2 linked regions of the Paraburkholderia fungorum genome follow. The protein of the gene in region 1 interacts with the protein of each later gene in a pairwise test. Links are inferred from orthologs where the notes say so. Each region holds a gene or a part of one and is shown in the gene's direction. Other genes may lie near its edges.

Region 1 (4,160 bases):
GAAGCTCGGGCTGCTGTATCCGGCGGGTTCGCTGAGCTTCGAGCAGGTTCACGACGCGGTGCTCAACGTCGCGCGTTATGACGTGTTCAAGCTGAACGAAGCGATGCTGGCGGGCGACGTCGGCCGTCTGTCGCGCATGCTGGACGGGCTGCGCGGCGAAGGCGAGGCGTCGGTGCTGGTGTTGTGGGCCGTGGTCGAAGAAGTGCGCACGCTTTTGCGGATCAAGCGCGGCGTGTCCGCCGGCAAGCCGCTGGCGATGCTGGTGCGCGAGAACCGCGTGTGGGGTCCGCGTGAACGGTTGATCGGGCCTGCGTTGTCGCGCGTGACCGAGGGCGCGCTGGAAAAGGCGCTGGCTCTGGCGGCGCGGCTGGACCGGCAGGTCAAGGGTTTGTCGGGCGGCACGCCGGGCAATCATCGTAACGATCCGCCGCCTGATCCGTGGGACGGGCTGTTCGAACTGGCGATGTCGGTGGCGTCGCCGAAAACATCGCCTGTGCCGCCGCCGCCGCGACCTCGGAGCGCGGCTGGCGCTTCTCCGGCGCGAAGGCCAGTCTGATTTGCGGCAGCATCGCAAAAACACGAAGCGTGTTTTAGCAGGCTTCGTTCAGAACGGCAGGAACGGCAGAGCGGCGCGGAACCATCGGCGTTCGCGTATCGACGAATCCTCAAGCGCGCTATTTTCCGCAAGCTGAAATTCGACTCTCCCGAAACCGCCGGTCGCCGCTCGAAGCAAAGCCCCTGCACCCGGCTTACAATTGTTTGATCTTTCGCTAATTCCGCCAATTCCGCTTATCCGCCGCACCTCGACGTGCGCGGCATCATGAGAATGACCATGGATATCGACCAGTACATGACTGACCTCGGTCGTCGCGCCCGCCACGCTTCGCGAGCAATGGCGCGCGCCTCGACGGCCTCGAAGAACGCGGCGCTCGAAGCCGTCGCGCAGGCTATCGAACGCGACGCCGCGTTGCTGAAAGAAGCGAATGCACGCGATGTCGCGCGGGCTCGCGAAAAGGGCCACGACGCGGCTTTCATCGACCGTCTGATCCTCTCGGACAAGGCGCTGAAGACGATGCTCGAAGGCTTGCGCCAAGTCGCAGGGCTGGCTGATCCGATTGGTGAAATCAGCAATCTGAAGTATCGGCCGAGCGGCATCCAGGTCGGGCAGATGCGCGTGCCGCTGGGCGTGATCGGCATCATCTACGAATCGCGTCCGAACGTGACGATCGACGCCGCCGCGCTGTGCCTGAAGTCCGGCAACGCGACGATTCTGCGCGGCGGTTCTGAAGCGCTGGAATGCAACACGGCGCTGGCGAAGCTGATCGGCGAAGGGCTGGAAGCCGCTGGTCTGCCGCAGGACGCGGTGCAGGTGGTCGCGACGTCGGACCGCGCCGCAGTCGGCAAGCTGATCACGATGACCGAATTCGTCGACGTGATCGTGCCGCGTGGCGGCAAGGGCTTGATCGAACGTCTGATCAACGAAGCCCGCGTGCCGATGATCAAGCACCTCGACGGCATCTGCCATGTGTACGTGGACGACCGCGCCGATCTGACCAAGGCGCTGAACGTGTGCGACAACGCCAAGACGCATCGCTATGGCACCTGCAACACGATGGAAACGCTGCTGGTCGCGCGCGGCATTGCGGCTGAAGTGCTGCCGCCGCTGGGCAAGCTGTACCGTAGCAAGGAGGTCGAATTGCGGGTCGATCCGGCCGCGCGTGCGATTCTCGCGGACGCGGGCGTCACGCCGCTCGTCGACGCCACCGAAGAAGACTGGCGCACGGAATACCTCGCGCCGGTGCTGGCGATCAAGGTGGTCGACAACCTCGACGCCGCGATCGAGCACATCAACGAATACAGCTCACATCACACCGACGCCGTGGTTACCGAAGACCACGACCGCGCGATGCGCTTCCTGCGCGAAGTCGATTCGGCGAGCGTGATGGTCAACGCCTCGACGCGTTTCGCCGACGGTTTCGAGTTCGGCCTCGGCGCGGAAATCGGCATTTCGAACGACAAGCTGCACGCACGCGGCCCGGTCGGCCTGGAAGGGCTGACCTCGCTGAAGTACGTCGTGCTGGGCCACGGCGAAGGCCGTCAATAAGGCCGTTGCAATCTGGCGTGCGTCTGCACAGGCGCAGCCAGTCACAAAGTTGTTCGGGGATCGCTGATGCTTTGGATCAAGACGTTTCACATCGTGTTGGTTGCCTCCTGGTTTGCCGGCCTGTTTTATCTGCCGCGCATCTTCGTCAATCTGGCGATGGAAACGGAAGCCGCCGCGACGGCGCGCTTGCTGATCATGGCGCGCAAGCTGTTTCGCTTCATGACGGTGATTGCGGTGCCTGCGCTGGCTTGCGGTTTGTACTTGTGGCTCGGAATCGGCATCGGCAGCGGGCAGGGCTGGATTCACGCGAAGGTCGGCGTGGTCGTGCTGCTGGTGATTTATCACGCGTATTGCGGGGTACTGCTGCGGACTTTCGAACGCGGTGAGAATAAGCGCTCGGACAAGTGGTATCGGATGTTCAATGAATTGCCGGTGCTCGGCATGCTCGCAGCGGTCGCGCTGGTGGTGATCAAACCGTTCTGACGGTTTGCAGCGGGCTGGTGCAGCAAAGAAAAAGGGCAGTTGCCGTTCATGTCGGCAACTGCCCTTTTGTCATTCTGGCTTCGTTCCGAAGCTCACGCAGAAGCCGTCACCCGTGCGAATCCACCCTGCGCCGATGAATCACCTCTTTCGTCTGCGACAGCTTTTCCAGTAACTCCGGTCCCCGGCTGAGCGCCACGCCCACCGCCAGAATATCGCCGATCGCCAGATGCGACACGCGCGAGGTCATCGGCGAAAAAATATCGGTGTCTTCGTCGACGTTGGCAAACAGGCCGACGGTCGCGAGCCGTGCAAGCGGCGAATTGCCGTGCGTGATCGCAATCACCTTCGCGCCGGCATTGAGCGCGGCCTTCGCGGCGTCGATGATGTCGCGTGTGCGGCCGGTGTTCGAGATCGCGACCACGACATCGCCTTCGCCCAGCAACGCCGACGACATCAGAAACGTATGCGGGTCCGAGTACGCGACGCTCGGCATGCCGAGGCGGAAGAACTTGTGCTGCACGTCGAGCGCGGCAATGCCCGAACCGCCCGCGCCGTAGAACTCGATGCGCCGCGCCTGCGCCAGCAGATCGATGGCCGCCGCCACGCTATCCGACGACAAATTGTTGCGCACCTGGATCAACGCGCCGATGGTCCGGTCGAGCACCTTCGCGGCGACGCCCGGCGTCGGCTCGTCGGGCCGCACGTCGCGATAGACGGCGGGCACTTCGGCGGCAATCCCTTGCGCCAGCCGGATCTTGAATTCGCGAAACCCCGAAAAGCCCAGCGCGTGACAGAACCGCGCGATGGTCGGCTGGCTCACGCCTGCGCGCGCGGCGACTTCCGTCATCGACAGGTCGAGCACTTCACGCGGCGCCTCGATCACGTAGTCGGCCAGCTTGCGCTCGGACGGCCGCAACTGGTCGCGCATCTCTTCCACCTGAGACAGCATCATTGGAAAACTCGCACTATGCTGAAGAATGCGTGGACTATAGCTGATTGGTGAAGAAGCTACAAAAACTACATATTTGGTTCTAGGTGTTATCCCTAGTTTCGATTAAATAAGCGCTGACTGGCGGCCAGTAAGGCGCTCGGCGATATTCAGCGATGCGGCGGCGCAGCAGGAAACGACGTTGCGATCGTGTAGTTTTTCTACTAAGATGGCGTCGTCGGTTGAACCGACGCCCCCGCGATACCTACCTGGCAAAGTGCGCATGCGCCTCGAGCACCTCACGCACCTGAAGCCAGCGACGAAGGAGCTCCGATGGTTTCCCCGCATTCGCAATTGTTGAAAGTCACGCAGCGCGTGATCGAGCGCAGCAAGCCCACGCGCGAGGCGTATCTCGCCCGCATCCAGCAGGCTCAAGGCAAGTTCCCGGCGCGCGGCGCGCTGTCCTGCGCCAATCTGGCCCACGGTTTCGCCGGCATGGAAGGCAACGACAAGCTCGTCATCAAGCAGATTCGCGAGCCGAACATCGGCATCGTGTCCTCGTACAACGAGATGCTGTCGGCCCACGCGCCGTACAAAAACTACCCCGACATCATCAAGCAGGCCGCCCGTGAAAACGGCGGCGTC
Region 2 (4,791 bases), 1.5 Mb from region 1 along the record:
CACTTTGCCGATGGCGGCGTGTTCGATTCGATCTACCAGCCTCAGTAATTCCGCCGATGCCTGGCAAGGCAGAGGTAAAAAGCGGCGCGGCAACGCGCCACTTCCGAGCGCGCCCAGTGGGCGCGCTTTTGGCTAACCGGCGTACGGTGGCCGCAAACGTCGAGCGAAGCCAGTGATCAAAAACGCAAGCATCAACCTGAAAGAGTATCCAGCATGACGACGTTCACCTTCCGGAAGCCGAGCGCGTTGCCCGGCTTTGGCCTGACTCTCGGCATCACGGTGGCTTATCTGAGCCTCGTGGTGCTGATTCCGCTTGCGGCGACCTTCCTGAAAACCGCCACGCTCGACTGGAGCCAGTTCGTGCGCGCGGTTACTTCGCCACGCGTGCTCGCGTCGTACCGGCTGACGTTTTTTTCCGCGCTCGGCGGCGCGCTGATCAACGCCGTGTTCGGCTTTCTGGTCGCGTGGGTGCTGGTGCGTTACACCTTCCCGTTCAAGCGCATTGTCGATGCCGTGGTCGATCTGCCGTTCGCGCTGCCTACTTCCGTGGCCGGTATTTCGCTGGCGGCGGTCTATTCGGGCAACGGCTGGATCGGGCAGTTTCTCGAACCGCTCGGCATCAAGATTGCGTTTACGCCCGCGGGCGTGCTGGTTGCGCTGACCTTCATCGGCTTGCCGTTCGTCGTTCGTACGGTGCAGCCGGTGCTCGAAGAGTTCGAGCGCGAACAGGAAGAGGCCGCCGCGTGCCTGGGCGCGACGCGCTGGCTGACGTTTCGTCGGGTGGTGTTGCCGGCGGTTTTCCCGGCTTTGTTGACGGGTTTCGCGCTCGCGTTCGCGCGTGCGCTCGGCGAATACGGCTCGGTAATTTTCATTGCCGGCAATGTGCCGATGAAGTCGGAAATCACGTCGCTGCTGATCATCACGAAGCTCGAGCAGTACGACTACGCGGGCGCGACCGCGCTGGCCGTGGTGATGCTGGTGGTGTCGTTCCTGATGCTGTTGCTGATCAACACGTTGCAATGGTTTTTGCAGCGCCGGACGAAGCGCGGTAGCGCGGGGCCGGCGCCGGGTTCGAGCGTGCCGAGTGTCGCGGCAATCGGCGGAGGTGTGCAATGAGCCGCCGTTCCGTGAATGAAGCGCAGGGCGCGCATGACGCAAGCGCAGCCGCCATAGCGCCGCGTGCGCCGCTGAACGTCGCGCGCCGGCCCGATCCCGTCACCGAGCGTCCTGTCGTGCGCTGGATTCTGATTGGCGTCGCGCTGCTGTTCCTCGCGCTGTTCCTCGTCGTGCCGCTGGTTTCCGTGTTCTATCAGGCGTTCAGCAAGGGCATCGGCTTCTATTTCGAATCGCTCGCCGATCCGGACGCGCTGTCCGCGATCAAGCTGACCGTGATTACTGCCGCGATTGCGGTGCCGCTGAACCTCGTGTTCGGTCTGGTGGCGTCGTGGTGTATCGCCAAGTTCGAATTCCGTGGCAAGGCGCTGCTCACGACGCTGATCGATCTGCCGTTCTCGGTGTCGCCGGTTATCTCGGGCTTGATCTACGTGCTGATGTTCGGCGCGCAAGGCTGGTTCGGCCCGTGGCTCGAAGACCACAACGTGCAGATCATCTTCGCGGTGCCGGGCATCGTGCTCGCGACGATCTTCGTCACGTTCCCGTTCGTCGCCCGCGAACTGATTCCGTTGATGCAGGCGCAAGGCAACGACGAAGAAGAAGCCGCGCACGTGCTCGGCGCGTCGGGCTGGCAGATTTTCCGCCGCGTCACGCTGCCCAATATCAAATGGGGCCTGCTGTACGGCGTGATTCTGTGTAACGCGCGTGCAATGGGCGAGTTCGGCGCGGTCTCGGTGGTGTCCGGCCACATTCGCGGACAGACCGACACGATGCCGCTGCACGTCGAAATTCTCTACAACGAATACAACTTCTCGGCGGCGTTCGCCGTGGCGTCGGTGCTGGCTCTGCTCGCACTCGTGACGCTCGGCCTGAAGCTGCTGGCCGAGCGTCATATGTCGGCGGAACTGTCGGACGCGCGCGACGTGCCCGCGTACGCAGGTCCGATCGCGCAGGCCGCGCAAACGTCGCCGCGCGCTTCCGCCTCTATCAACACCACGCATGCACCGCAGCAACACCCGCTCAAGCAAGGAGAGCTGTAATGGGTATCACCGTTCGTAACCTGCAAAAGCGCTTCGGCGATTTCGTCGCGCTCGATAATGTCTCACTCGACTTTCCGCCGGGTGAACTGGTTGCGCTGCTCGGGCCGTCGGGTTGTGGCAAGACCACGTTGTTGCGCGTGATCGCCGGTCTCGAATACGCGGACGGCGGCCAGGTCGTGCTGCAAGGGCAGGACGTCGCGACGGTCGGCGCGCGTGAGCGTGAAGTGGGCTTCGTGTTCCAGCATTACGCGCTGTTCCGTCATATGACGGTGTTCGAGAACGTCGCGTTCGGACTGCGTGTGAAGCCGCGCAAGGAGCGTCCGTCGGAAGCGGTGATCCGCGAGAAAGTGCATGAACTGCTGAAGCTCGTGCAACTCGACTGGCTGGCGCAGCGCTATCCGTCGGAATTGTCGGGCGGTCAGCGGCAACGGATTGCGCTGGCGCGCGCGCTGGCGGTCGAGCCGAAGGTGCTGCTGCTCGACGAACCGTTCGGCGCGCTCGATGCGAAGGTGCGCAAGGAGCTGCGTAGCTGGCTGCGTCGTCTGCATGACGATCTGCATATCTCGACGATTTTCGTCACGCACGATCAGGAAGAAGCGCTCGAAGTGGCCGACCGTATCGTCGTGCTGAATCGCGGGCATGTGGAGCAGGTGGGTAGTCCGCAGGACGTGTACGACCATCCGCAAACCTCGTTTGTCTACGAGTTTCTCGGCGCGGCGAACCGTCTGCACGGCAACGTTGATGCAAGCGGTTTCGTCGTCGACGGCGCGGCGCTGCCGGTGTCGGTCACGGCCGGCTTCAGCGGCCCGGCATTCGCGTATGTGCGGCCGCACGACCTGCAGTTGTATCCGCAGGCAGCGGGGCACCGCGAAGGCATCGTTGTCGATGTGCGGCGCGTGGTCACGCTCGGCGGCTCGGTGCGGGTCGAACTCGCGGGCCGCGAGGGCAATCTGCTCGAAGCCGAACTCGACCGCGAATCGTGGCGCGAACTGCAACTGTCGGTTGGCGACGGCGTGACGGCAGTGCCGCGTGCGCTGCGCGTTTTTCCTGCGCAGTGAGCGTGACGATCGCGCAAGCACAAAGACGGTAATGCAACAGAAACTGGCGTTTTAGCCGAATCCAAGAACTCAAATAACTTAACTCTGGCTGAACCGGAGAGACAACGATGAATTTCCAGCAATTGCGCTTCGTGCGCGAAGCCGTGCGTCAGAACATGAATCTGACCGAAGTGGCGAACGTGTTGTACACGTCGCAGTCGGGCGTGTCGAAACAGATCAAGGATCTGGAGGACGAACTCGGCGTCGACATTTTCATTCGACGCGGCAAACGTCTGACGGGCCTGACCGAGCCGGGCAAGGCGGTGCATCAACTGATCGAGCGGATGCTGCTCGACGCGGAAAATCTGCGCCGCGTCGCGCGTCAGTTCGCCGATCAGGATAGCGGTCACCTCGTCGTGGCGACCACCCACACGCAGGCGCGTTACGCGCTGCCGAAGGTGATCCGCCAGTTCACCGAGGTGTTCCCGAAGGTGCATCTGGCGCTGCGCCAGGGCAGCCCGCAACAGATCGCGCAGATGATCATCAACGGTGAAGCGGATATCGGCATCTCGACCGAAGCGCTCGACCGTTTCCCGGACATCGTCACGTTCGCGTGCTATTCGTGGCATCACATCGTGGTCGTGCCGAAGGGACACCCGCTGGTGGGCCGCGAAAACCTGACGCTCGACGAGATCGCCGAATTCCCGATCGTCACGTACGACCAGGACTTCACGGGCCGCTCGCACATCGACCAGGCGTTCGCCAAAGCGGGCGCGTTGCCCGACGTCGTGCTGACCGCAATCGATGCCGACGTGATCAAGACGTACGTCGAACTCGGCATGGGGATCGGCGTGGTCGCAGCCATGGCCTACGATCCGAAGCGCGACACCGAACTCGTCGCGCTCGACACGCAGCATCTGTTCGAAGCGAGCACCACGCGGATCGGTCTGCGCAAAGGCGCGTTCCTGCGCGCGTACGCGTACCGGCTGATCGAGATGTTTGCGCCGCAGTTGAAAGAGGCGGAGATCGCCGCGCAATTGCGCGAAGCGGTTTAACGCACGATAGCGCGCGTGCCAGGCGTTCGACGTCTGGCACGCATGTCGAGCCGCTCCGAATCGAACGGCCATCCGTTTTTTCTCGCGGGGCGGCGGGCGGCGCATCGCTTACAATCGCCGCCATGAATACTTTGACCTCTTCTTCCGCGACCTCATCGCTGCCGCGCATCGCCGTCGTGGCGACCGGCGGCACGATTGCCGGGGCGGCCGCGGACGCCACCAACACGTCCGGCTATCAGGCCGGTGTGGTCGGCGTCGATCAGTTGCTGGCCGTGGTGCCGGCTTTGTCCACGGTGGCGCGAATCGCGCCCGAGCAGATTGCCAGCGTCGACAGTAAAGACATGGCGATGCCGCTGTGGACCACGCTCGCGCAACGCATCAACACACTGCTGGCTTCCGACGATATCGATGGCGTGGTCGTCACGCATGGCACCGACACGCTCGAAGAAACCGCCTACCTGCTGCATCTGACGATCAAATCGGCCAAGCCGGTCGTGCTGACGGCGGCAATGCGCCCGGCGTCAGCGCTGTCCGCCGATGGTCCGC

The links.
Region 2: the proteins of BLS41_RS14915 (region 1) and BLS41_RS08170 interact in binary tests that used the Escherichia coli proteins (3 or more experiments, as listed by UniProt). The link is inferred for Paraburkholderia fungorum from one-to-one orthologs.

Annotation. Positions count from the first base shown.
Region 1 is NZ_FNKP01000001.1:3,363,319-3,367,478, reverse strand. Bases 1-2,968 are described here. They hold BLS41_RS14915 (glutamate-5-semialdehyde dehydrogenase), read left to right. Parts: upstream 1-832; coding sequence 833-2,104; downstream 2,105-2,968. Other genes in these bases: BLS41_RS14905 (MurR/RpiR family transcriptional regulator), read right to left, coding at 2,694-2,968; BLS41_RS14910 (CopD family protein), read left to right, coding at 2,171-2,587; holA (DNA polymerase III subunit delta), read left to right, coding at 1-556. In the rest of the region: more of BLS41_RS14905, read right to left, coding at 2,969-3,539; edd (phosphogluconate dehydratase), read left to right, coding at 3,849-4,160. UniProt on the Escherichia coli protein: Catalyzes the NADPH-dependent reduction of L-glutamate 5-phosphate into L-glutamate 5-semialdehyde and phosphate. The product spontaneously undergoes cyclization to form 1-pyrroline-5-carboxylate.
Region 2 is NZ_FNKP01000001.1:1,847,452-1,852,242, forward strand. What follows is about bases 1,183-4,181. They hold BLS41_RS08170 (sulfate/molybdate ABC transporter ATP-binding protein), read left to right. Parts: upstream 1,183-2,152; coding sequence 2,153-3,211; downstream 3,212-4,181. Other genes in these bases: cysW (sulfate ABC transporter permease subunit CysW), read left to right, coding at 1,183-2,153; BLS41_RS08175 (CysB family HTH-type transcriptional regulator), read left to right, coding at 3,319-4,181. In the rest of the region: BLS41_RS08155 (sulfate ABC transporter substrate-binding protein), read left to right, coding at 1-48; sulfate ABC transporter permease subunit CysT, read left to right, coding at 214-1,116; more of cysW, read left to right, coding at 1,113-1,182; more of BLS41_RS08175, read left to right, coding at 4,182-4,245; BLS41_RS08180 (asparaginase), read left to right, coding at 4,368-4,791. UniProt on the Escherichia coli protein: Part of the ABC transporter complex CysAWTP involved in sulfate/thiosulfate import. Responsible for energy coupling to the transport system.